DNA from 3 places in the Paenibacillus sp. FSL E2-0201 genome. Region 1 is predicted to be linked to each of the others. Evidence: riboswitches for the same ligand, from Rfam matches in the RefSeq annotation. Region 1 holds a riboswitch; each other region holds the start of a gene.
The links. Region 1 has a riboswitch for cyclic di-AMP ahead of NSU15_RS11285 (KamA family radical SAM protein). Riboswitches for the same ligand answer to the same signal wherever they lie in the genome.
Positions count from the first base shown of each region.

Region 2: linked by a shared signal. The riboswitch ahead of NSU15_RS16185 (APC family permease) and the one ahead of NSU15_RS11285 (KamA family radical SAM protein) in region 1 are both predicted to bind cyclic di-AMP.
Region 3: linked by a shared signal. The riboswitch ahead of NSU15_RS00540 (C40 family peptidase) and the one ahead of NSU15_RS11285 (KamA family radical SAM protein) in region 1 are both predicted to bind cyclic di-AMP.

Region 1 covers NZ_CP150154.1:2,589,248-2,596,559, reverse strand. The annotation lists gene NSU15_RS11295 (ABC transporter substrate-binding protein) at 235-1,260, shown strand; gene NSU15_RS11290 (AraC family transcriptional regulator) at 1,400-3,067, shown strand; cyclic di-AMP (ydaO/yuaA leader) riboswitch at 3,116-3,257, shown strand; gene NSU15_RS11285 (KamA family radical SAM protein) at 3,397-4,566, shown strand; gene NSU15_RS11280 (hypothetical protein) at 4,568-5,293, opposite strand; gene NSU15_RS11275 (ABC transporter permease) at 5,290-6,003, opposite strand; gene NSU15_RS11270 (ABC transporter ATP-binding protein) at 6,000-6,854, opposite strand; gene NSU15_RS11265 (TetR/AcrR family transcriptional regulator) at 6,856-7,312, opposite strand, start outside.
Region 2 covers NZ_CP150154.1:3,584,164-3,591,475, forward strand. The annotation lists gene NSU15_RS16165 (ABC transporter ATP-binding protein) at 1-173, opposite strand, end outside; gene NSU15_RS16170 (iron ABC transporter permease) at 260-1,294, opposite strand; gene NSU15_RS16175 (iron ABC transporter permease) at 1,294-2,349, opposite strand; gene NSU15_RS16180 (iron-hydroxamate ABC transporter substrate-binding protein) at 2,570-3,577, opposite strand; gene NSU15_RS16185 (APC family permease) at 3,780-5,597, opposite strand; cyclic di-AMP (ydaO/yuaA leader) riboswitch at 5,721-5,879, opposite strand; gene NSU15_RS16190 (disulfide oxidoreductase) at 6,077-6,541, opposite strand; gene NSU15_RS16195 (thioredoxin domain-containing protein) at 6,538-7,290, opposite strand.
Region 3 covers NZ_CP150154.1:108,170-115,481, forward strand. The annotation lists gene NSU15_RS00500 (ATP-binding protein) at 1-899, shown strand, start outside; gene rluF (23S rRNA pseudouridine(2604) synthase RluF) at 889-1,590, shown strand; gene motB (flagellar motor protein MotB) at 1,699-2,514, opposite strand; gene motA (flagellar motor stator protein MotA) at 2,498-3,301, opposite strand; gene NSU15_RS00520 (hypothetical protein) at 3,508-3,801, shown strand; gene NSU15_RS00525 (4a-hydroxytetrahydrobiopterin dehydratase) at 4,029-4,316, shown strand; gene NSU15_RS00530 (cytochrome c) at 4,399-4,755, opposite strand; gene NSU15_RS00535 (GNAT family N-acetyltransferase) at 4,883-5,368, opposite strand; gene NSU15_RS00540 (C40 family peptidase) at 5,593-6,084, opposite strand; cyclic di-AMP (ydaO/yuaA leader) riboswitch at 6,090-6,231, opposite strand; gene NSU15_RS00545 (C40 family peptidase) at 6,591-7,019, opposite strand; cyclic di-AMP (ydaO/yuaA leader) riboswitch at 7,073-7,211, opposite strand.

The DNA of each region.
Region 1 (7,312 bases):
TGAACAAAACCCCTCCCTCCTTCTCTCCATTCCCGGTATTTAGAGTATTTTTCCAATCATCTGAAAATAATTCAAAAAAATTTTAAACACCACCTTTTTGCATGATTGTACAAATCAAATGACGGAATTATGTTTTGTCCATTGAGTAAAAAGATTCTATAAATTATGATGAATTCAATCGAGAATGATTATCATTATTGGTAATCGTTATATATTTTAGGGAGGCAATAAAAAATGAACAAGGCAAGACAGTCCTTCGCAGTGTTATGCGTACTCTTTTTGATGAGTACATTGCTGCTAGCATGCGGAAACTCAAAGGAATCATCTTCTGGTAATAGTACGACCAACGCAACTGGAAATTCTTCTGCTGCGAGCACGGCACCTTCAACGGAGCCCTCCGACAGCAGTACGAATGAATCCGCAGCTACTACCCGCTCCTACACGGATTACATAGGACATACTGTAGAAATCCCTGTGAAACCACAGCGAATAATCTACTCTGGAGAAACATATGGCGATTTGCTCGCTCTCGGCGTGCAAGCGGTAGGGTATCCTCTATCCATGGGTGAAGGCCAGGTCTTTGAAGATCAGTTACAAGGTGTCGAGGATGTAGGCTTCCCTATCAATCTGGAGAAAACATTAGAGCTTCAACCTGACCTAATTATCTATGCGGGCACAGACGAAGCTGATTTTGAGCAGCTGTCCAAAATCGCACCTACAATCATTTTTGATACCTTTGCCCCATTACAAGAACGTATGCTGGACATTGGTGGAATTCTTGGTAAAACAACAGAAGCAGAAGCATGGCTAGCCCAATATAAAACCGCTGAAGATGCTATGTGGAAACAATTGAAGTCCGCTGGTATGCAAGAAGGTGAGACAGCTTCGGTCTTCACTTATTATCCGGGAGACAGACTGTTTATAATGGCGGCGACTGGACTTTCACAGGTACTCTATGGGGAGAACGGCTTCAAGGCAACTCCAGCTATTCAGAAGGTACTCGATGAAGGTAAAGGCTTCCAGGAAGTATCTATGGAAGTGCTTAAAGAATATGCCGGAGACCGGATATTCATCTTGACTCCAGTTGCGGATGAAGCAAAACAATCCACAGATAATTTATTAAAGAGCCCTATCTGGAAGAGCCTTCCTGCCGTCAAGAACGGATATGTCTATACGCAGGACATCATGAAGACCTCCAGTGATGCAACAACAAGAGAATGGCTGCTCGGCGAGATTCCTCAGCTATTGAATATGAAATAACCCTCCATGATCGAGTGTTTAGCACACGGCTGATAGAAAACTTTAAGAAGCATATCAACAGCTGTTGATATGCTTCTTTGTTTTATATACAATAAGTTCATTGATAATCATTCTCACTAAAAGAACGGAGGCTGAACCTATGCTGCAAACATCATCGTCCTGCCCCCCGCTCCACTCCCTGCTGTTTCGGCTGATTGATGCCGAACTGATACTTCAAGCTGCCGATTCAAGCCCTGTATCACGTACAACTCATGACTACACCCTTCTCGTATTTACCGGGGGGAACGGGCAACTGAACCTCGATGATCAGAGCGTGACGCTGAGTACAGATAAATGTTATCTACTAGCTCCCGGAATCTCCTATTGTACGAGCAATCAGGAAATGACCATGTATTATTATCTCATCACCTTTTCAGCAATTTATACAAAAGAGCATCCAGAACGTTATTCTGGCGAACTACTTTCAGGCAGACGCGAATTAATAGTCCACCCGTTCACTAAGGTAATCCGTCTTGTGGAAGATTTGCTTATGAACAAGAATAGCTTCGATGATGTGCAGCAATTCAAGCGACAATTGAAATTCCAGGAATTGATGCTGCTATTTTTTGAGCATAATTATCCTTCTAAGCATCTACCAAGTCCCACAGAATCCGTAGAAATGACTATACAATTCATAGAGGAGCATTATACAGAGAGCATCAGCGTGAAGCAGTTGGCTGAGCTTGCGGGGATATCGTTCTGGCAGTATACACCGATCTTTCAACAGCTTACCGGCAAAAAGCCACTTGAGTACCTGACCGATCTGCGCATTAGTCATTCCAAGCGCTTCCTGCAGGAATCGACGGAACCGCTGCGTGAAATCGCCAGACTGGTAGGCTTCTCCGATGAATATTATTTCAGCCGCCGCTTTCGGCAAAAAACCGGAGTTACCCCCGGACAATATGCGCATCAGCGAGGTCGTAAGCTTACCGTCAAAGATTGGACAGGCCATGAAGTGGAGATTCCAGAGCAAGCGAGACGCATTGTCTATCATGGAGAGACACTTGGCGACCTTCTCGCACTAGGCGTGAAGCCCATCGGAGGAGATGAAGCATTCGTGCGGAACAGCGTCTATAAACATCGGCTTAAAAAGCTCGCCAATGTTGGTTTTCCGCTGGACCCGCAGCTGACCGCTTCACTTAATCCAGATTTGATTATTTTGGCCAATAGTGATGAAAGAGCCTATAGAACCGTTTCCGGCATCGCCCCGACACTCACCTTTGATTCCTTTGCACCACTCGAAAGTCGAATGCGAACACTAGGCAGCTGGCTCGGTAAACAACGCGAAGCCGAAGCGTGGCTGGAGTCATTTACAATCAAAAATGCTGCTATGTGGCAGCATCTTTACGAGACCAGTCTCCAAGCCGGAGAGACTGCCTCTGCTTTGGTCTATGACCACGGAAATCATCTGTATGCTATGGGAATGTCCGGATTCTCCACAGCGCTTTATGCTCCATGTGGTCTACAACCGACAGAGGAGATTCAAGCCATACTGGATGAAGAATTAGGGTTCGCTGAAGTTGATCCAGCGCGATTGCCTGCCTATACTGGAGATTATATCTTCATGCTCATTCCTGAGCGTCCAGACTCACGGGCTGCTATGGAGCGACTACTAGACAGTTCACTTTGGAAAAGTCTTCCAGCAGTACGTCAGGGACATGTTTATCTGCTCGACGGAAGCAAATGGAACTCTAGTGATGCGTTAACTCGGGAGAAGCTGCTAACGCTGCTACCTAAACTGCTCGGTGGAAGCCCCCCTAGTAATTGAAGGTGAATCTAGGATTCTCTTTTGACTTTTCAAAACTTCATGGGGTATACTTTACCTACGCTTAATTTCCAACTTTTACAGTTGAAAAGCGGGGGAACCAGTTAATTGGGGCGAATCATTGAGCATTAGAATGTAGGGTACCATCTTACCCGAGTCCGTCAGCTAACCTCGTCAGCAGTGGATGGGTCTGCTTTTCATGTTATTTACATAACCAGAGACCCTTGCTAAGGGTCTCTTTTTGTGTTTTTTGGGACCCTGCTGGCAGTAGATTGGCCTTTGACACTAAGGCTTCCTCTTTTCTCACACAAAGGGACAAAGGAGAGATGTAAGTGCAAAAGGTAAAGTACATCACGGATATTAACAAAATTGCTATGTTGTCTGATCTGGAAAAAGAGAACTTGAAAGAAATCACGGACAAATTTGTTTTTCGTGTGAATGACTACTATCTGTCTTTGATCAACTGGGACGATCCAGATGATCCCATTCGTAAACTGGTTATCCCTAACGAAGGTGAACTGCTGGAATATGGACGTTGGGATGCTTCGGATGAAGACACGAATTATGTGGTGCCGGGTTGTCAGCACAAGTATAAAACAACAGCATTACTGATTGTATCCGAGGTCTGCGGAGCCTATTGCCGCTACTGCTTCCGTAAACGCCTGTTCCGAAATGACGTGAAAGAAGCGATGTCTGATGTCTCTCCGGGACTGGAGTATATTGCAAACCACCCTGAGATTAACAACGTTCTTCTTACGGGCGGTGACAGTTTAATTCTCTCCACACCAAAGCTAAGATCCATTATTGAAAACTTAAGAAGCATTGAGCATGTCAAGATTATCAGATTAGGTTCGAAGATTCCCGTATTTAATCCGATGCGGATCTCTGAAGACGAAGAGCTGTTGGAGCTGATTCGTACTTACTCTACCGAAGACAAGCGAATTTATGTTATGGCGCATATCAATCATCCTCGTGAAATCACACCTGAAGCCAAAAAAGCATTTAAAGCCCTCCACAACGCTGGGGCAATTGTCGTAAATCAGACCCCCGTCCTTAAAGGCATCAATGATGATCCCGTTATATTGGGAGAATTGCTAGACCGACTCTCATGGGCTGGCGTAACACCTTACTACTTCTTCGTGAATCGTCCCGTTGCCGGAAACCGAGATTTTGTATTACCTCTTGAGCAAGTCTATCAAATTGTAGAAGAAGCCAAAGCCAGAACCTCAGGACTTGGCAAAAGAGTACGCCTATCCATGTCACACACCTCCGGAAAGATAGAAATTCTCGCCATTGATAACGGAAAAGCCTATCTTAAATATCATCAATCCAGAGATCAGGAATACGGAAAGTTCATGATTCTAGATTGCCCTAAGGATGCAGAATGGTTTGATGACCTGCCCGGAAATGAGGAATATTGGACCCCTCCTGTGAAAAAAAATGACGCTATTATTTCTGTTAATGCGTTATCAAACAAGACTGCGGATCTGATTTGTAAATAATTCAATCAATTCTTTTTATATAAATCCTGACCAAGATACTCAGAAGACTCAAATGAAATATAAGCCCCACCATAAAGCATGCAATCACACTAAAACCACTAGCATCTTCTATAGCAAAAAACAACTTAGCAGGCCAATACGTAGGAATCCACGCACCTGTGAATTGCCATGGTGATGGAATAAAATACGCTACGATTGGCCCTGCTATAAACAAACCACCTATCTTAGATAAAGCTAAGCCTTCTACCTTATTTGCAGCAAAATAAGCAAGAAATAAAGCAAAGCAAGGGGCTTCAATTGCTAATAATAAAAGAATGTATATATGCTCCAATTGGAAGTCAGATAAGCCTGAAACTACAAAATACACCAATGATAGAAGTGTACAAAGTACAGATGGAAGAACTAGACGATACACCATGTACCCCTTACGCATTAATGGCGTAACCGCGTAATAAGAGATGATGTTCTCATCACGTTCATCAAGCATTAAAAGACCTGTCATCATACCGGTCAGCATGGGAAAGGTCATTACTAAAAAAATCGAAGCAAAGCTACTGTATTCATTTAAATCGAAAGCATAACCGTTTGTAAGCCACTCTGCCGCTATTGGAAATCCAAATCTTGAGACGACTAAAAGTGCTAAAGGAGCAAAGATCCCGACCATAAGCACCGGGTCCAACCCAGCATGACGGATATCGCTTAGAAAAAGCGTATGATACTTCTTCATCTCTTGACTCCTCCCTTGCCTATGCGCATCATTACATGTTGCTCGAAGGACCTTTTTGCCCAGACATATATCACAACATTCCAGAGCAGTAATATCGATATGGAGTACATGTAATTGCCAAGTGACCTAGCTGAGGTTCCCGAACTCAACAAGCGAAGTGTTCCTTCTGTAGGTAATAATAGAAAAACATTGGAGTTCCATATCTTAAAATAACCAAGTAACGGCAGTATGAAAGGTAGTACGAATACTTGTGAGAGTAAAATGAAACCATTAATCGTCTGGCAACGAGCCACTACTCCAATCGACAGTAGCGTCATAAAGCTTGACGTTAGAATGATTCCAATAGAAAATCCTATCGGGGATTGCGGAACTCCACTCGCTGCTGCATGAATAACCCATGCGGCTAATAGGGACAGCACAGATAATGAGCCGGCTTTTGAAAGTAAATATTCCCTAACACGAATCGGAGTAACGAATAAAGGATCAAGGACACCCTGGTCTCTTTCCAGCAGCACAATCCCACCTGCCAGAATAAGCCCCAAAGCACTAGGATCGCTAAAGGTCAATAACAGCATCGTTTGTTCCCGATAATGATTAGGAATAAGATGTAGCAATACCAGATAGAACATACAGATAATGATGTAGATCCAATAAAACCCATGTCGCCATTGAAACCGGATGTCAAAGGCAAACGCAGATCCGAATCTCATGTTAACTGCCTCCCAGTAACGTCAATGAATATTTGTTCCAAAGACGCCTCCAGCGAATGAATGGTTTCTATTGGATGCTCACGGACAAGCTTTAAGAAATATTCGTTCTCCCCTATATCAGCAAGTGAGAATTCCTCATTTCTAACTTCATTATGAAGGCGATATTCCAGCTGCACTCGCTTTTTTCCATTTAGAAGCTTAAGCTCACGAGGAGAATCAATCAACTTAATCTGACCGTCTACAATAAAAGCGACTCTATCGCAGAGCTCCTCCGCGGCCTGCATATTGTGTGTTGTTATGATGACTGTTGTCCCGGTTGCTTTCTTTTCCAGAATTAAATCCTTCATTCTCTTAGCATTAACGGGGTCCAGCCCGGAAGTGGGTTCATCCAGAAATAGAATTTGTGGGTTATTTAAGAGTGCTCTGCAGAAATTCAGTCTCATCTTCATTCCCTTCGATAGCTGAGAGACCTTCAGATTAGCCGCTTCTGTGAGATTTACTTGCTCTAACAGAAATCCTGGTTCCGCTGTTCTCCCTGAATACAAAGACCGAAATAATTGCAAATTTTCCAGCGCAGTAAACTTCGAATAGAAATTTGGAAACTCAAAAGCTACCCCTATTTGCTCAAAATACTCCGGTCCGGTATTTCTTATTTCTTTGCCCATTACTTTAACGCTACCCAAATAATTCTTTAAGACGCCTATTAGAATTTTTTGTGTTGTGCTTTTACCTGCTCCCGAAGGACCGAGAAAGCCAAATACTTCTCCTGGAGTTATGGAAAAATTCAGTCCGCTAAGGGTTGGTTCCTTTATTTTTGGGTAGGTAAAATGAAGCTCCTTCACTTCGATCATTTCATGCTCCCCCAATCTTATTGTTCTTCAAGGAAGTCATCCCCTCAGCCAGAACCCCGATCAAAAGCTCTATCGTTGCCTGATATCGTTCATCCCCAATCTCTTCCTTATGCAGAGTCAGAAGGACTATGGAGCGAATCATACTCACGATTAATTCCGGATCGATCCCAGCCATGATTCCTTCAGCCTGCCAGGATTTAATGAAAGGGACAAAAAAGTCTTTATCCTCTGTAAAATTTTGCTCCAACAACTCATTTGGTAACTTTCTTAATAACTGCTCCATTTCGCTCTTTACGAACATCTGACGTACGATCGGACTTTCTTCCATCATGCGGAAAGATTTCAGTAAAAATAATCTGATCTCTTCCTTGCCAACAGGTACGCCAACGCTAAATGAATCGAACATTGCACTACGAATTCGTTGTTCCTCTTCAAGCAATATGTGATAGAACAATTCC
Region 2 (7,312 bases), 990 kb from region 1:
CTCTTAGGCTTCATGATCCGGGCCATAGTTTTAAGAATTGTAGATTTACCAGAGCCGTTAGCGCCCACTAGTGCGGTGATTTTTCCCGTAGGGATGGATAAGTTCAAACCTTTAACAATTGTAGCCTCTGCATACCCAATACTTAATTCTTCTGTATTCAAACGTTCTGACATGTTAACCACTCCTTAAAAGTTTTATGAAGCTATGCTCCTAGAATGAACTACATAATTTATCTTGCTTCGTAAGAAAGAGCTTAGTTTTACACTTTTGATTTGGCGAGTAAATACAAAAAGTAAGGTGCACCAATGATCGCAACCACGATGCCTGTTGGAACTTCTGCAGGCTGCAGAACCCATCTTCCGATGGTATCCGCAGTAATCATAAGGAGTGCCCCTGTCAAAGCACTAGCCGGTAATAATACCTGATGACGGGGTCCCACAAGCTTGCGGGCTAGATGTGGTGCAATTAAACCAACAAAGCCAATCCCTCCGCTTACAGCGACACAGGAGCCGGCAAGCGCAACTGCTGTTACCAGAAGGAGAATACGTTCCTTCTCCACGCGCATTCCAAGTCCTAATGAAGTATGATCTCCTAGATTCAATACATTAAGAATACGGGCCTTATAGAAGGCGAACGGTAACAGAATCGCTATCCAAGGCAGCAGCGCAAGGACAAATCTCCAATCGCCACCCCATATTTTCCCGGCGATCCAAGTCGCTACAAATTGATAATTATTAGGATCAAGCCGAAGGGCTAACACAAGCTGGCAAGCATTGATTCCGGCAGCGACCGCAATCCCGATAAGGATCAACCTTGTTGGAGACAGACCATCTGCTTTCCGATATGCAAGAATATAAATTAAAGCGGCGGTTAAGCTAGCTCCTCCAAGCGCTAAAAGCGGCAAGACGAATACCGGAGCTGCTGTTGTAGCCGGAAAAAACGAGATGAAAATGATTACCGCAAAACCTGCACCCGCACTAATGCCCAGCGTAGCCGGTTCAGCAAGTGCATTCCGAGCGAGACTTTGTAAGATACAGCCTGACACTGCAAAGCCCGCTCCAACTAACAATGAAATAACGATGCGAGGTAATCTGAAATCAAATAAAATTAGCTTTTGCTGATGAGTTCCATCTCCCAGCAGTGTATGTAATACCTCCCGGGGGGATAGACGCATAAATCCTGTATTCATACTGACAATAAATACAACAACGATCAAAATGGCAAGCAGCGATAACACTGTAATGGCGCGTGTGCGGCGTTCTTTTTCATTAGGAGAAAGGGTTAATCTGTGCATTACAGCTCCCCCTTACGCTTACTCGCCAAGTAAATAAAGAAAGGTACACCGATGATGGCTATTAAAGCGCCTAGCGGCGTTTCATAAGGTGCATTTATCATTCTAGCGGCGATATCCGCAAAGATAATCAATAAGCTCCCTAGAATCGCCGAGCAAGGAATAATCCAGCGATAATCTACACCAACGAAATAACGTGTAACATGTGGAATAATTAGTCCTATAAAAGCAATCGGGCCAACCATTGAGACTGCACTTCCGGCAAGAACGACTACAACAATCATACATGCCAACTGCACTAATCTTGTCCGCTGCCCCAGACCAACAGCAACTTCTCTTCCTAAGCTGAGCAAAGTGACGGACCGCGATAATATCATCGCTGCGATTAATGCCACGAACACCCAAGGAAAAATAATCTTGATCTGAGTCCAGCTCGCCCCACCCATTCCTCCAGCCAGCCAGAAGGCAATATCCTGGGATAAGTTAAAAAGAATAGCTATACCCTGACTAACAGCAACCAGTAATGCACTTACCGCAGAGCCTGCGAGCGTTAAACGTAACGGTGTAAGGCCATTAAAAGATAGCGACCCAATTCCGAATACGATAAATGAGGCTACAGCGGCACCTATAAAACAAAACAACATAAGTGAAGTGAAGGAGAGCGAAGGTGCAAAAGCAAAAACTATGGCCAGCGCTACACCTGCTCCCGCATTCAAGCCTAACAGACCTGAATCCGCCAGCGGGTTTCTTGTCATGCCTTGCATGATTGCCCCTGCTACTGCGAAGCAAGCACCGACCATAGCACCTGCTATCGCGCGTGGAAATCGCAGTTCTCTTATCACCTGATGTTGCTGTAAATCTGGATTGAAATGAAATATTGCTTCCCATACCGTAGCTAGCTTGATATTTGCCGCACCCACCGAGACCGAAAGCGCCAGTCCGAAGGCAATAGCAGCAAGTCCAATCACTAGAATACCCATTGCAGCTGCCGGTCGGGTATGTAGAGCTTTTTTTGTATCATTTTTATTGCGATTTGCGAAATCTGAGGGTGAAACCATGAGTCGTCTCCTTAATCGATAGTTACATTAGTCTATATGATAACAACAATCATTCTCATTATCGCAAAAAAAATTAGGTTGTACAATTGTAGGAGTAGTTTTTCCGTAATATGGGAATGGTTTATAAAAAAATGGTGCAGATCTTAGTATCCTAAGATACTTGATCTGCACGCCCTTCCCCACCAAAAGATCAGTCTCATTCATGGTGAATTACGACTTTTTATTTCACAAGACTTTCTAACACATCATCAATAATTTTGCCGCCAGCGTTCGCACCACTGTATAACCAGCTGCTTGTTGAGCTCATTTCATGCACATTACCAGCTTTTACAGCCGGGATACCTTTCCAAATTGCACTGTCCAGGATCTCCGAACCCTCAGTCTTATCACTGTTTACAAGAATAATATGATCTGCCGTCAGCTCAGAAAGCTTCTCTAGCGAGATTGGATTCCAAGTAGCTCTTGTACCAACAGGAATTTCTGTTACTAAGTTAGGCAGCGTTACACCAAGGTCTGTGTATAACACAGCACCACTACTGCGTGTTTCATCTACAATATAGAAGTTCTTTTGTACCAACCATAAAATCGCCACGGACTCTTGACCAATAGCTCCTTCAAGCTCTTCTTTCGCAGCAGCCGCTTTGTCTTCATACTCTTTAATGGCTTTCTCTGCTTCAGGGGTCTTGTTCAGAATTTCACCAATCTTGAGCAGCGATTTACGCCAATCTTGATTTAGTTCATCCCCAATCACATAGGTCGGTGCAATCTTATTCAGTTGGTCGTAGATACCGTTCTGTACAGAAGACTCCGATGGGATGAGAATAAGATCCGGAGCAAAGCTGGTTACTGCCTCGAGCGGAAGATCGTAGCTAATGGTAGGCACATCTTTCAATTCAGCGGCCAGATAATCTTGAACACCATTCGGTACGGACCATTGTGCTACTGGAGTCACGCCCAGAGTTACCAGAGCATCCTCCAAATAAGAACCCAGTACACGCGTTGGATTAGCCGGAATCGTTACTTCATGCCCCATTGCATCCGTTAACGTCTTAGGCGCTGCAGGAGCTTCTGTAGCTTCAGCAGTAGGTGCTGCCGTAGACTCTGATCCTGCGTTTGATGCGTTACCGGAATTATTATTACCGCAAGCGGATAAAAATAGCACCATCACCATTAATCCGACCATCGTTAATTTCATGCTTCCAAATCTTTTTCTGTTAAACCAAAACATTTAATACCCTCCTAGTGTGTACAAGCTATGTTTTCTCAAAGATGTTGACTGTCTCTGTCTCACTTTTAAATGATATTGATTCTCATTCTCTATGTCAACATATAAATTTTAAATTTTGTGGATTTGTAACAATTTCCTTCTTTAAAATACAAAAAAGGCTATATTCCGAACGTTCCGGATATAGCCTCTCCTTAAGGGTTCACTATTTATTCAAATGATAAGGGACAGTCGCTACCACAACATCTTTTGAATTCATTAGGTAAGAACGGATTAAAAAGCTGGTCTGATTATGAAGTACAGCTTGCCACCAATGCTTAGTGATAAATTGTGGGATCAGGATCGTGATATGATCCGTTGCTGCGGTCTTCCACTCCACTGTATCAATAAATTTCAGTAACGGACGAATAATACTGCGATATCTGGAACGAAGTACAATCAGGCGTACACCTGGGTTCCACTCCTCCCACCGTTGCTCCATCTTTTGGATGTCCTCTTCATCAAATCCAACATATACTGCTACAACATTATCCGTTAAAGACTTGGCATAGCTAATGGAATGCAGTACAGCACGTGTTACACCGGCAACAGGGACAACAACCGTGCTGCCTTTAATCAAAGGTTTATCTGTACTCGGACATATACGAAGCTCATCTGCAATATTCAAATAGTGCTTGTGGATACGGTAGAACACAAACATTACAGCAGGTAAGAAAATGAAAGCCATCCATACGCTTGAGAACTTAGTAATGATAAAAATAAGCGTAATCGTCAATGTAGTCAGCATACCAATGGTATTTACAACAAATCTTTTTTTCCATCCCGCTGGTTTGGTTTTAAACCAATGAACCATCATTCCTAGCTGAGACAATGTGAAAGGAATGAAGACACCAACCGCATAAAGAGGAATCAGGCTTTCTGTATTTCCGTGGAATGCAGCTACAAGCAGAGCTGACAGAACACCTAGAAAAATAATACCATTGGAGAAGCCTAGACGGTCACCACGAACCATAAAAGCATGCGGCATATATTTATCTTTTGCAAACATAAATGCAAGCAGCGGGAACGCTGAGTATGCCGTATTAGCCGCCAAGAACAAAATTACTGCTGTGATACCTTGTATGAAAAAATATAAAGTTCCGCGACCAAAGGTCGATTCAGCGATCTGAGAAACAACTGTGGCCTTTTCGTCAGGCACTATGCCGTACCAATACGCCAGGAGTGTGATGCCTGTGAACATAAATCCAAGTATAACTCCCATGACCATTAAGGTCTTGGCTGCATTCTTTTCTGCAGGTGCTTTAAAGTTTGGAATAGCATTAGATACAGCCTCTACACCCGTAAGAGCCGAACAGCCAGAACTGAAGGCTTTTAATAGTAGAAACAAACTAACATTTGAAACAGCAGCGCCAATTTCAGGGACATTCGCATGCACGCCACCTGCTGCATATTTAATAATACCGGAGATAATCAACACTACAATCGACACCACGAATAAATACACTGGGATTGCGATGAATGAAGCTGATTCTGTAACTCCGCGAAGATTAATTAAAGTAAGAAGAATAATAACGGATACTGCAATAAGAACGGTGTGATTATGAAGACTTGGAAAAGCCGATGTGATCGCATCCGTCCCTGCCGACGCACTAACAGCAACGGTCAGAATGTAATCCACTAACAAAGACCCTCCTGCTAAAAGCCCTGTCGGAACACCAAGATTACTCTTGGCAACGATGTAAGCTCCGCCTCCCTGAGGATAAGCGTAGATCGTCTGCCGATAGGATAAAATCAGGATGGCCAGCAGGCCCAATACGGCTAATGCAATTGGCAGGGAATACCAGATGGCAGTAAACCCTGCAGCCACTAGTACAATCAGAATTTGTTCCGTTCCGTAGGCTACAGACGAGAGCGCATCAGAAGACAGGACAGCCAGTGCTTTAACCTTGGATAACTTTTCATGATCGAGTTCGTTCGACTTCATCGGACGCCCGATCAATAGTCGTTTTACCTTGCTTACCATGGTGGATACAGTTCCTTTCTTTGGGAGCTGAAACGGAAATTCCGCGCGCTGTTTTCATTGGTGGATTTCATAAATGCAGACACTAAAAATAGCATACGGAAATGATCCGCATGCTATGCATGGTCATTATCCCACCTTTGCTTACGAGGTTAGCTGGCGGATTCGGGCTGTGGTATAGCCCTACGGTTTAAGTCCAATCGACCCATTCCGATTCACCCCATTGGCACGAATGCCAAGTTTGGTTCCCCCGTTTTTCCTAAGAAAATTCAGCGCATATTCAACTTCTCACAAGGTCTAATATTAGTCTACAAAGTGGTTACAGTAAAGCGTTGAAAAAAATGAAAAAAGAATGAAAAAACATCCAGTAAGCGCAAATACAGAGTCTTATTGGATGCTCTCTTTCATTCTCTTCAATTATCCCTCTGGATCGTGTTTTTAATCACTTTTCACATTTTTTCGGATCACTTAAAGTTAGAAAATCAAAATCCTAAACTTTCCTCTGTATCTAACTCCATCACTTCTTCTTCCTTACGTCCGTACCAAAGTAAAATACTAATTAAAGCAAAAGCGATTAACGCAAGGAATGGTATCGTAATGAATCCAAAAAAGTTCAAGTAATCCTTATTACAAGGAACACCAATTGTACAAGGAAGAACTTTACTTAACGCAGGAATTTTCTGTTCCGCATAGTGATAGATCGAGATACTGCCACCAATCAAGCTTAGTGGAAGTACATAAGGGATTATCCGTTTATCCCCTCGAAACGTTGCAATTCCCAAGAGGAATAACTGAGGATACATGAAAATTCGCTGGAACCAGCAAAGCTTACAAGGTTCATATTTCAATACTTCGCTCAAATACAAGCTACCGGCAACAGCAACTAAAGAGACGAACCAGGCCAGATACAGGCAGTTACGCTTGCAAAAAGATAGGAACTTTGTCACTTTGCCTCCACAGCTTTTGCAGCGTCATTAATTTCAGTTGAAATCGCTTCAATGTTAAATGGATCCGCAGTCTTTACTCCATTGATGTAAAGGGATGGCGTTGTAGTTACCCCTGCTTCAGTAGCTAGCTGCATGCCCTTATTTAGGTCATCTGCATACGTACGATCCTTGATATCTTTACGTAGCAGTTCGTAATCGATAGTTAACTTCTCTTTCTCCGCAAGGCTTACTAAGAAATCTTCAGTTGCCCATTCTTCGCTCTCATCACCTTGCTGTGCGTATACAGCATCGTAGAACTTCCAGAATTCATCTTTATTCTGATGATATACAGATAATGCAGCAAGTGAGGCAGTCTCAGAGTCTGGACCAACGAAAGCCATATTTACAAAGTAGAGCGCTGCTTTTCCCTCGTTGACAAAATCTTGAACAATCTTCGGTTTAACTGAAGTTGCAAATTGGGAACACGCTGGACATTTTAAATCACCAAATTCAACAATTTTAACAGGTGCATCCTCTTTACCGACTCTAGGTAGCTCACTGTAATTGAATTCCACTGGTTCTCCCGTAGTGGCATTTTTTGCGGCATCTTTCGAAGCTAACATAAACAATCCAACAAAAATGATGACTACTAAAGCAATTGAACCAATAATTAAAATTCTCGTCTTCTGCTTTTGTTGCTCCTGTTCTACCCGCCGTTTCTCTTGTTTGCTTAGCTGGGGAACGCTTGTACTTTTATTAGGTTTACTCAAGGAGAATTCCTTTCTGTCCTCT
Region 3 (7,312 bases), 2.5 Mb from region 1:
TTAATGCGTTAAAGAATGGTGCTGTTCTACCGCCCATTGAAACCGTAAGACTTAAACGTGATGGAACAATAGTCGAAGTTAGTGTTAGTACCTCGGTAATTCGTGACGAAGACGGATATCCGCATTCCTTTATTCACGTTTCACGTGATATGACGGAACGTAACCGAATGGAGGAACTGCTTAGACGCTCTGAGAAGCTGACTACAGTAGGCCAATTAGCTGCTGGTGTAGCCCATGAGATTCGTAATCCGCTTACAACGCTAAAAGGATTTTTACAGCTTCAACAAGAGAAGCGGATTCTGGTTCCACTCCATATTGAACTGATGTTATCCGAGCTGGAGCGGATTAATTTGATCGTAAGTGAATTTTTGATTTTGGCCAAGCCTCAAGCTGTTCATTTCCAGGAAAAAGATGTACGGGACATCCTTGGTGATGTAGTTTCTCTATTAGACAGTCAAGCTCATTTGTTTGGGATTCAGTTTAGTGCCATATTCTCTGAACATCCATCTACCGTACACTGTGAAGTGAACCAGCTAAAGCAGGTGTTTATAAACATAGTCAAAAATGCAATTGAAGCTATGCCAGATGGTGGTGTGATTTCAATGGAGCTAAGAAACACCTTGGACTCTGTCTTCATTCTTATTTCAGATCAAGGTGAAGGAATTCCTAAGGATATGTTGCCTAAGCTGGGTGAACCCTTCTTTACTAATAAAGAGTCGGGAACAGGCCTTGGGCTAATGATTAGCCAACGTATTATTCAGGCTCATAAGGGTCATTTGGATATACAAAGTGAAGTAGGTCAAGGGACAACTGTTATGATCAAGCTGCCTGCAGCTGGTACGGATACCCCTTGGCTTAATATTAAGGATGAACGGAGTGAAGGACAACGTGAGAATTAATAAATTCATCAGTGAGACAGGGTACTGTTCACGCCGTGAAGCAGACAAGCTGGTAGAAGGCGGTAGAGTTACGATCAACGGAGAACCTGCTGTGCTTGGCAGTCAGGCCGTTCCGGGTGATGATGTGCGAATAGATGGTGTTGCGCTTGAAACATCAAGCCAGACGGTTTACATTGCGTTAAACAAGCCAGTGGGTATTACTTCAACTACAGAGCAGCATATTAAGGGGAATATTGTTGATTTTGTAGGTCATCATGAGCGAATCTTCCCGATTGGGCGTCTCGATAAGGATTCAGAAGGATTGATTCTGCTTACTAACGATGGGGACATCGTTAACAAGATTTTACGCTCCGAAGGTCGGCATGAAAAAGAGTATGTGGTTACTGTAGACAGACCGATTACGCCATCATTTATTACCGGCATGTCCAGCGGCGTAAAGATATTAGGTGAGAAGACGCTACCTTGTGAGGTCACTCGTATTACAGAGCGTGTATTCCGTATTATTTTGACGGAGGGCAAGAATCGTCAGATTCGCCGTATGTGCAGCGCTTTTGGCTACGAGGTTAGAAAGCTGCAACGCATTCGGATTATGAATATTCGTCTAGGGGCATTACAAACTGGAGAATGGCGTGAATTGTCTGCTGAAGAAAAGCAAGAACTTGGAGCTACACTGAACTACAAACTTCTATAGTCTAGAAGAAATAGTGATCTAATTATGAATACAATTTATCAAAAAAAGAGCTGTTCCATCGGTCTAAGACCTTGGGACAGCTCTTTATGCTTTGAACTAGGACAACCATTATTCATCGGAAGGAGCAATACCTGAGAACTCTTTGGTTTCTTGATATTTACGAATAATGGACACTTCAACCCGGCGGTTCTTACTTCGTCCAACAGCTGTAGTATTTTCAGAAATAGGGTGGTACTCCCCGTATCCAATTGCACTAAACTTGCGTGGATTCAAGTTCGTATTCGTTAGCAAGATCTTCATGAACTGAAGAGCACGATCCGCGCTCAGGTCCCAGTTGGAAGAATAGTCGCTATTAGAGATAGGGATATTATCGGTGTGTCCTTGCACAACTACATCATAATCCGGGAATTGCTGTAGCATGGTTGAGATGGACTTTGCTAATTGCCGAGAATCATCCTTAACTACAGCCTGTCCGGAAGCGAACAGCGCGTTATCACTTATCGTAATCATAAGCTGAGACTGATTGAGCTTAGTACTGAGAAGATCGGTAAGACCGTTCTTGCTGATATATTGATCAAACTGCTTTTTAAGCTTCTCTAAATCTTCTTGTTCCTTTTGCCGCAGCTTAGCCATTTCTGTTTGTTCATTTTTCTTGGCTACTGATTTATCCATTTGATCATTTTTTCCTAAATCCTCTTGACTCTTAGATGGCATTGCCGCCCGCTCTTCAAGAACACCTGTACCGCCATTAAGAGCGGAGCTGAAGGCTTGACTCATCTCTTCGAATTTTTTGGCATCCGTTGCACTCATAGAATACATTACGATGAACAAGGCTACCAGAAGGGTCATAAGATCAGAATAAGGCAGTAGCCACGATTCATCGGCGTGTTCTTCATGCTCTTCGTGTCTAGTCTTTTTGCTCACCCGATCCACTCTCCTTCTCATCATTTAACTTAGCTCGTTCCGAAGGTGTTAGGAAGACAGCAAGCTTCTGATTGATGGCAATAGTGGATACACCGGATTGTATGGACAATAGACCTTCGACCATCATCATTCGAACTTCAATTTCACGTTTGGAAAGTCGTTTTAGCTTATTGGCAATAGGATGCCATAATACGTAACCTGTAAAGATACCGAGTAGTGTTGCGATGAAGGCAGCCCCGATTGCTGCAGCCAATTTGTTCATATCACTCATATCAGCCAGAGCGGCGATAAGTCCGATAACAGCCCCGAGCACGCCAAGTGTAGGAGCATACATACCTGCTTGTGTGAAAATGAGCGCGCCTGCTTTATGTCTATCCTCTGTGGCGTGGATGTCCTCCATGAGAACATCGCGGACAAAGTCCTGATCATTCCCATCAATAATCATCCGCATGCCGTTTCTGAGGAAGTTATCTTCTATTTCATCGACTTTAGACTCAAGTGCCAGTAGACCTTCACGCCGTGTAATAGAAGCCCATTCCATGAACATAGTAATTAATTCGGATTTACTGATTAATTTCTTTTTGACAAAAATTATTTTAAACAGACTTGGAATCTTTTTGACCTCCGAGATTGGAAAGGCCATAAAGATGGAGGCCGCCGTCCCCACTAAGATAATAACGTAAGCAGCGGGTGTGGCTAAAGCGTGAAGAGGAGCGTGCTTGAGGATCATACCCCAAATTACTGCAACTAGACCAAAAATTAAACCGAGTATTGTTGAAATTTCCATTATGCACCTCGTCCATGAGATTATAAGATGTGTTCCGACAAAGCCGCGTATATCATCCTTGAAACAGCGGCAAGGCACTCTGTGCGAAACCGAATAACGTATATTCTTATTTATCGACATCATTCCGTTTTTTGTGAAGTCATTTTTTCGGCTATAATGGATAAGGTAAGTAATTATTCATCTGTGGAGAAAACGGAGTGATACATGTGGGTGTAAAGCATGGTAGAGATTACGGTGAAATCCTGACGGATTTGACCGAGGCTGTCGGCAGAATTTCCGATGGGTACTTATTTTTTGAAATGGATCCGGAAGAGTGGCAAGAATTGCCGCAGGAATCCAAGATGGAGGTATGGGAGGCGCTGGCTGAGGATCTCTTCTTCGCGCTGGGTAATGAACCTATGATTGAGGTGGGGAGCGGCGTTATCATTTATGATAAGGACACGCACCGCATTAATATTTTAGTCGGAGAAGAGGATTTAGCCTCTGTTGTTTTGATTTAAGAAGAGGGGGCGGCGGGGCGTAATTTGCCCGTAGTTAGTAGCCCGTGTTAAAATTGGTATAGCCGAGTTATAATCGCTGGGATTCTTGAATACATTTAATCGAAAATATTGCCTTTATCCTGGCACATCCCTTGGACCTCAGAAGCTAAGGGATGTTTTGTTTAACGAATAAGACAAGTAAAGGATCTACGGATTTTACTGCAATTTTTAGTAAGGGAGGAAACGAATTGTTATTTACGGAAGAAGAACTGCGTGAACAGATCAGCAAGCTGGAAGGTTGGAAGCTGGAAGAGAATACCATGGTGCGAAAATATATGTTCAGCCAGTATATGAAGGGTATTGCTTTCGTTGATGAAGTTGCCACCATTTCAGAAGCCTTTGATCACCATCCACATATTACGATTGATTATAAGACAGTGACTCTACGACTGAAATCAAATGAGCAAGATGGTATTACAGCTCTTGATATTCGAGAGGCACATGAATTTAATGAAGCCTTTGAGAAAAATCGTTAGTTTCACCCAAACTCATAAATAAACGCCCGTGCGCAGATAGTGAACTATCTTCTGGCACGGGCGTTTTTAGTTGCTTGGGTAGTTACTTTTTCTCTGAGAGCCAGAGGGCGACGTTTGCAATCTCCTCAGGGGCTAGCTTTTCTTTAAAGGAAGGCATTTGGCCGCGTCCTTTAGTGACGATACTGTAGATTTCTTCAGCATCATGCTGACCGCCTTCATTTTGAAGACTGGGTCCAACTCCACCTTGAAGCTGATCGCCATGACAGGTGATACAGCTGGCTTTCACGGTTGCTTCCGCCTTTGCCGCATCCAATTGAACTACCGGCATCGTTGGCTTATTCTGTTCAGCTACCTCTTCTTTACCTGGAAGTGTAAACATAAGTACTACCGCAAAGGCACAGGCGGCAAAAAACAAACCGCTCATGATCCATTTCTGCATCCCAGTTCGTCCCTTCTATGTAAGCTGCTTCCTACATTATAGCTCAAGGTGAAGCGTTATCATAGGGTTTGTGACAAATAAATGAACGATAATTCCATCAAATCATTGAAAAATATGGAATTTAATATTATTTGTCATAGACCATGCAATAAAATGGTTTGTTTCCTGTGGGGGTTAAGCGCTCATACGTATCGGTAATCGTAAATCCACACTTTTGATAAGTTCGGATCGCCCGCTGGTTCCAGGTCAATACCTCTAGATCTATCTCACGCTCAGGATAACGAATCAAGGCTGCTTGCACGATTGCATCCATGAATAATTTCCCTAGGCCTTGACCGCATAGATCGGGGTGCATGCCAATCCCCAAGCGAACAACACCTTCCATCGGAAACAACTGCGCGAATCCGCATAAAGCTCCTTGCCCATTTAATATGGAGACATATTGCTCATTCCGTAACTGGGGGTCGCCGAACTCGATTTCAAGAGCCTGCATTTGCTCCCAAGGCATCCAGCCGTAAATATTATAAGGGGGAGTGTAATCCCAGTTGCAAATCTCTTCCGCGTGACTGGTCTCCATAGGTGCTACATGAAAAGTAACGGAGGGATTTATCATAAGGTCAAAGACCTCCTTTCACGGGGGGGACTTTAAAATATAAGAAAGTATAAGTTTCACACAATACTATATGTATTATATACAAAAAGAGGGATGGTCGACTCAGAAACTTTATGAGGATTAATGTTTTACAAATTTTGAGAGGGGTAAATATTAAATAAGACAAAAAAACAAGCTCTTCCCCAAGAAGCAACATCTTGGAAAAGAGCCTATGTACGATTTACTTATTGAACATCATCATTATCTTCTGTCTCAGAAGCAACAGAATGATAAGCATCTGTGCTCATAATCCGTTTAGCACCGATGTAGCGTTTCACGTAGTAACTATCACTCAGGGAGCTAATCGTTACACCGCGTGAGGAAGATGCGTGTGCAAACTTGCCTTCACCGACATAAATACCGACATGGGAGACACCCTTACCACTTGTATTAAAGAATACAAGATCTCCAGATCTTAAATCATCTTGGGAGATAGCAGTACCCATTTGATACTGGGAACCTGATTGGTGTGGTAGATTGATACCGATTTTATCAAATACATACATTGTAAATCCGGAGCAATCAAATCCATTTGTGGAGATGCCGCCGGATACGTACTTAGTTCCGATGGTCTTGTCGATCACTTTATCCATTTTGGAATCCGCGAAAGCGCTTCCTGCTCCGATGGTGAAAATAATGGAAAAGCTAAGTACTGCTGCTGCTAGCTTCTTCTTCAAAAGTTTATACCCCTTCCGGATGCCTACGAGGTTAGCTTAAGGGTTCGGTTGAAGGTCCCCTATGACCCCTCTAAAAATGGAGGTCAATTCACCCAAAGTTGGTTCCCCCGTTTTCCTAATAGTTAGGAAACTCGGCTGATACTGTTGATTAGGAATAGCTTGTAATCAATACATGACAAAACCTTTGTAAATAACAACTTAATGATTACAAAAATGTTACTAAAATCTTACTGCAGTTATTGTAACAAACAGAGTGCCGCTTGGCAATCGTTTTTAACATAATCATGCAGAAAAATTCGTTTTTTTAAAGACAAAATGCATATGTAAGCGATAATATTAAACTAATTTTTATATTTATTGAAATTTTTATCAAATAAAAGTGTTTAAAGTCCGTTCTAGTGGTGTAAAGAATAGAATAAGGCAAAAGAAAACCTGGATTCGATTAAGTCAATAATCAAACCCAGGTCTATATAATGTAATTGTGAGGTTATAGTTGTGGGGAAGTATTAATCGTAGGCTACAGCTTGATATGAGGAAGTACTCATTACTCTTTTAGCACCAACGTAGCGATTGGCCCAGTAGGACTGGCTAAGTGAAGTGATGGTCACGCCATATGAAGATGATGATTGTGCGAATTTTCCGTTTCCAACATAAATGCCGACATGGGATACGCCGTTGCCCAATGTGTTAAAGAAAACTAGGTCACCTGAACGCAATTTGCTTTTGGCTACAGGAGTTCCGACACTATATTGAGCTTTTGAAGTACGGGGCAAAGAAAGACCCACCTTCTTGAATACATACGTAGTAAATCCAGAACAGTCAAACCCGGCAGTACTAGTGCCTCCGGTTTTATAGGCAACTCCAATAGTCTTTGAAATAACACTGTCCATCTTAGAGTCTGCAAAGGCACTTCCTCCACCAATAGAGAACGCCATTACAAGTCCTAGCGCCGCAGCGACGCATGCTTTTCTTAAATTCTTCAAAAAAATTGTACCCCTTCCAATGCCTGTGAGGTTAGCTTAAGGGTTCGGTAGAAGGTTCCCCTATGATCACTGCAAAGCGAGATCAATTCACCCAAAATATGGTTCCCCCACTTCCCGGTGCAAGGAATTCGGCGTTTTATGCACCAGATAGTGACTTATCGACAAGACTACGACAAATACATGAAGTTATGTAGAAATCGTTTCAAATGATTACAAACTTGTTACCAATGGAACAGGACTTATTG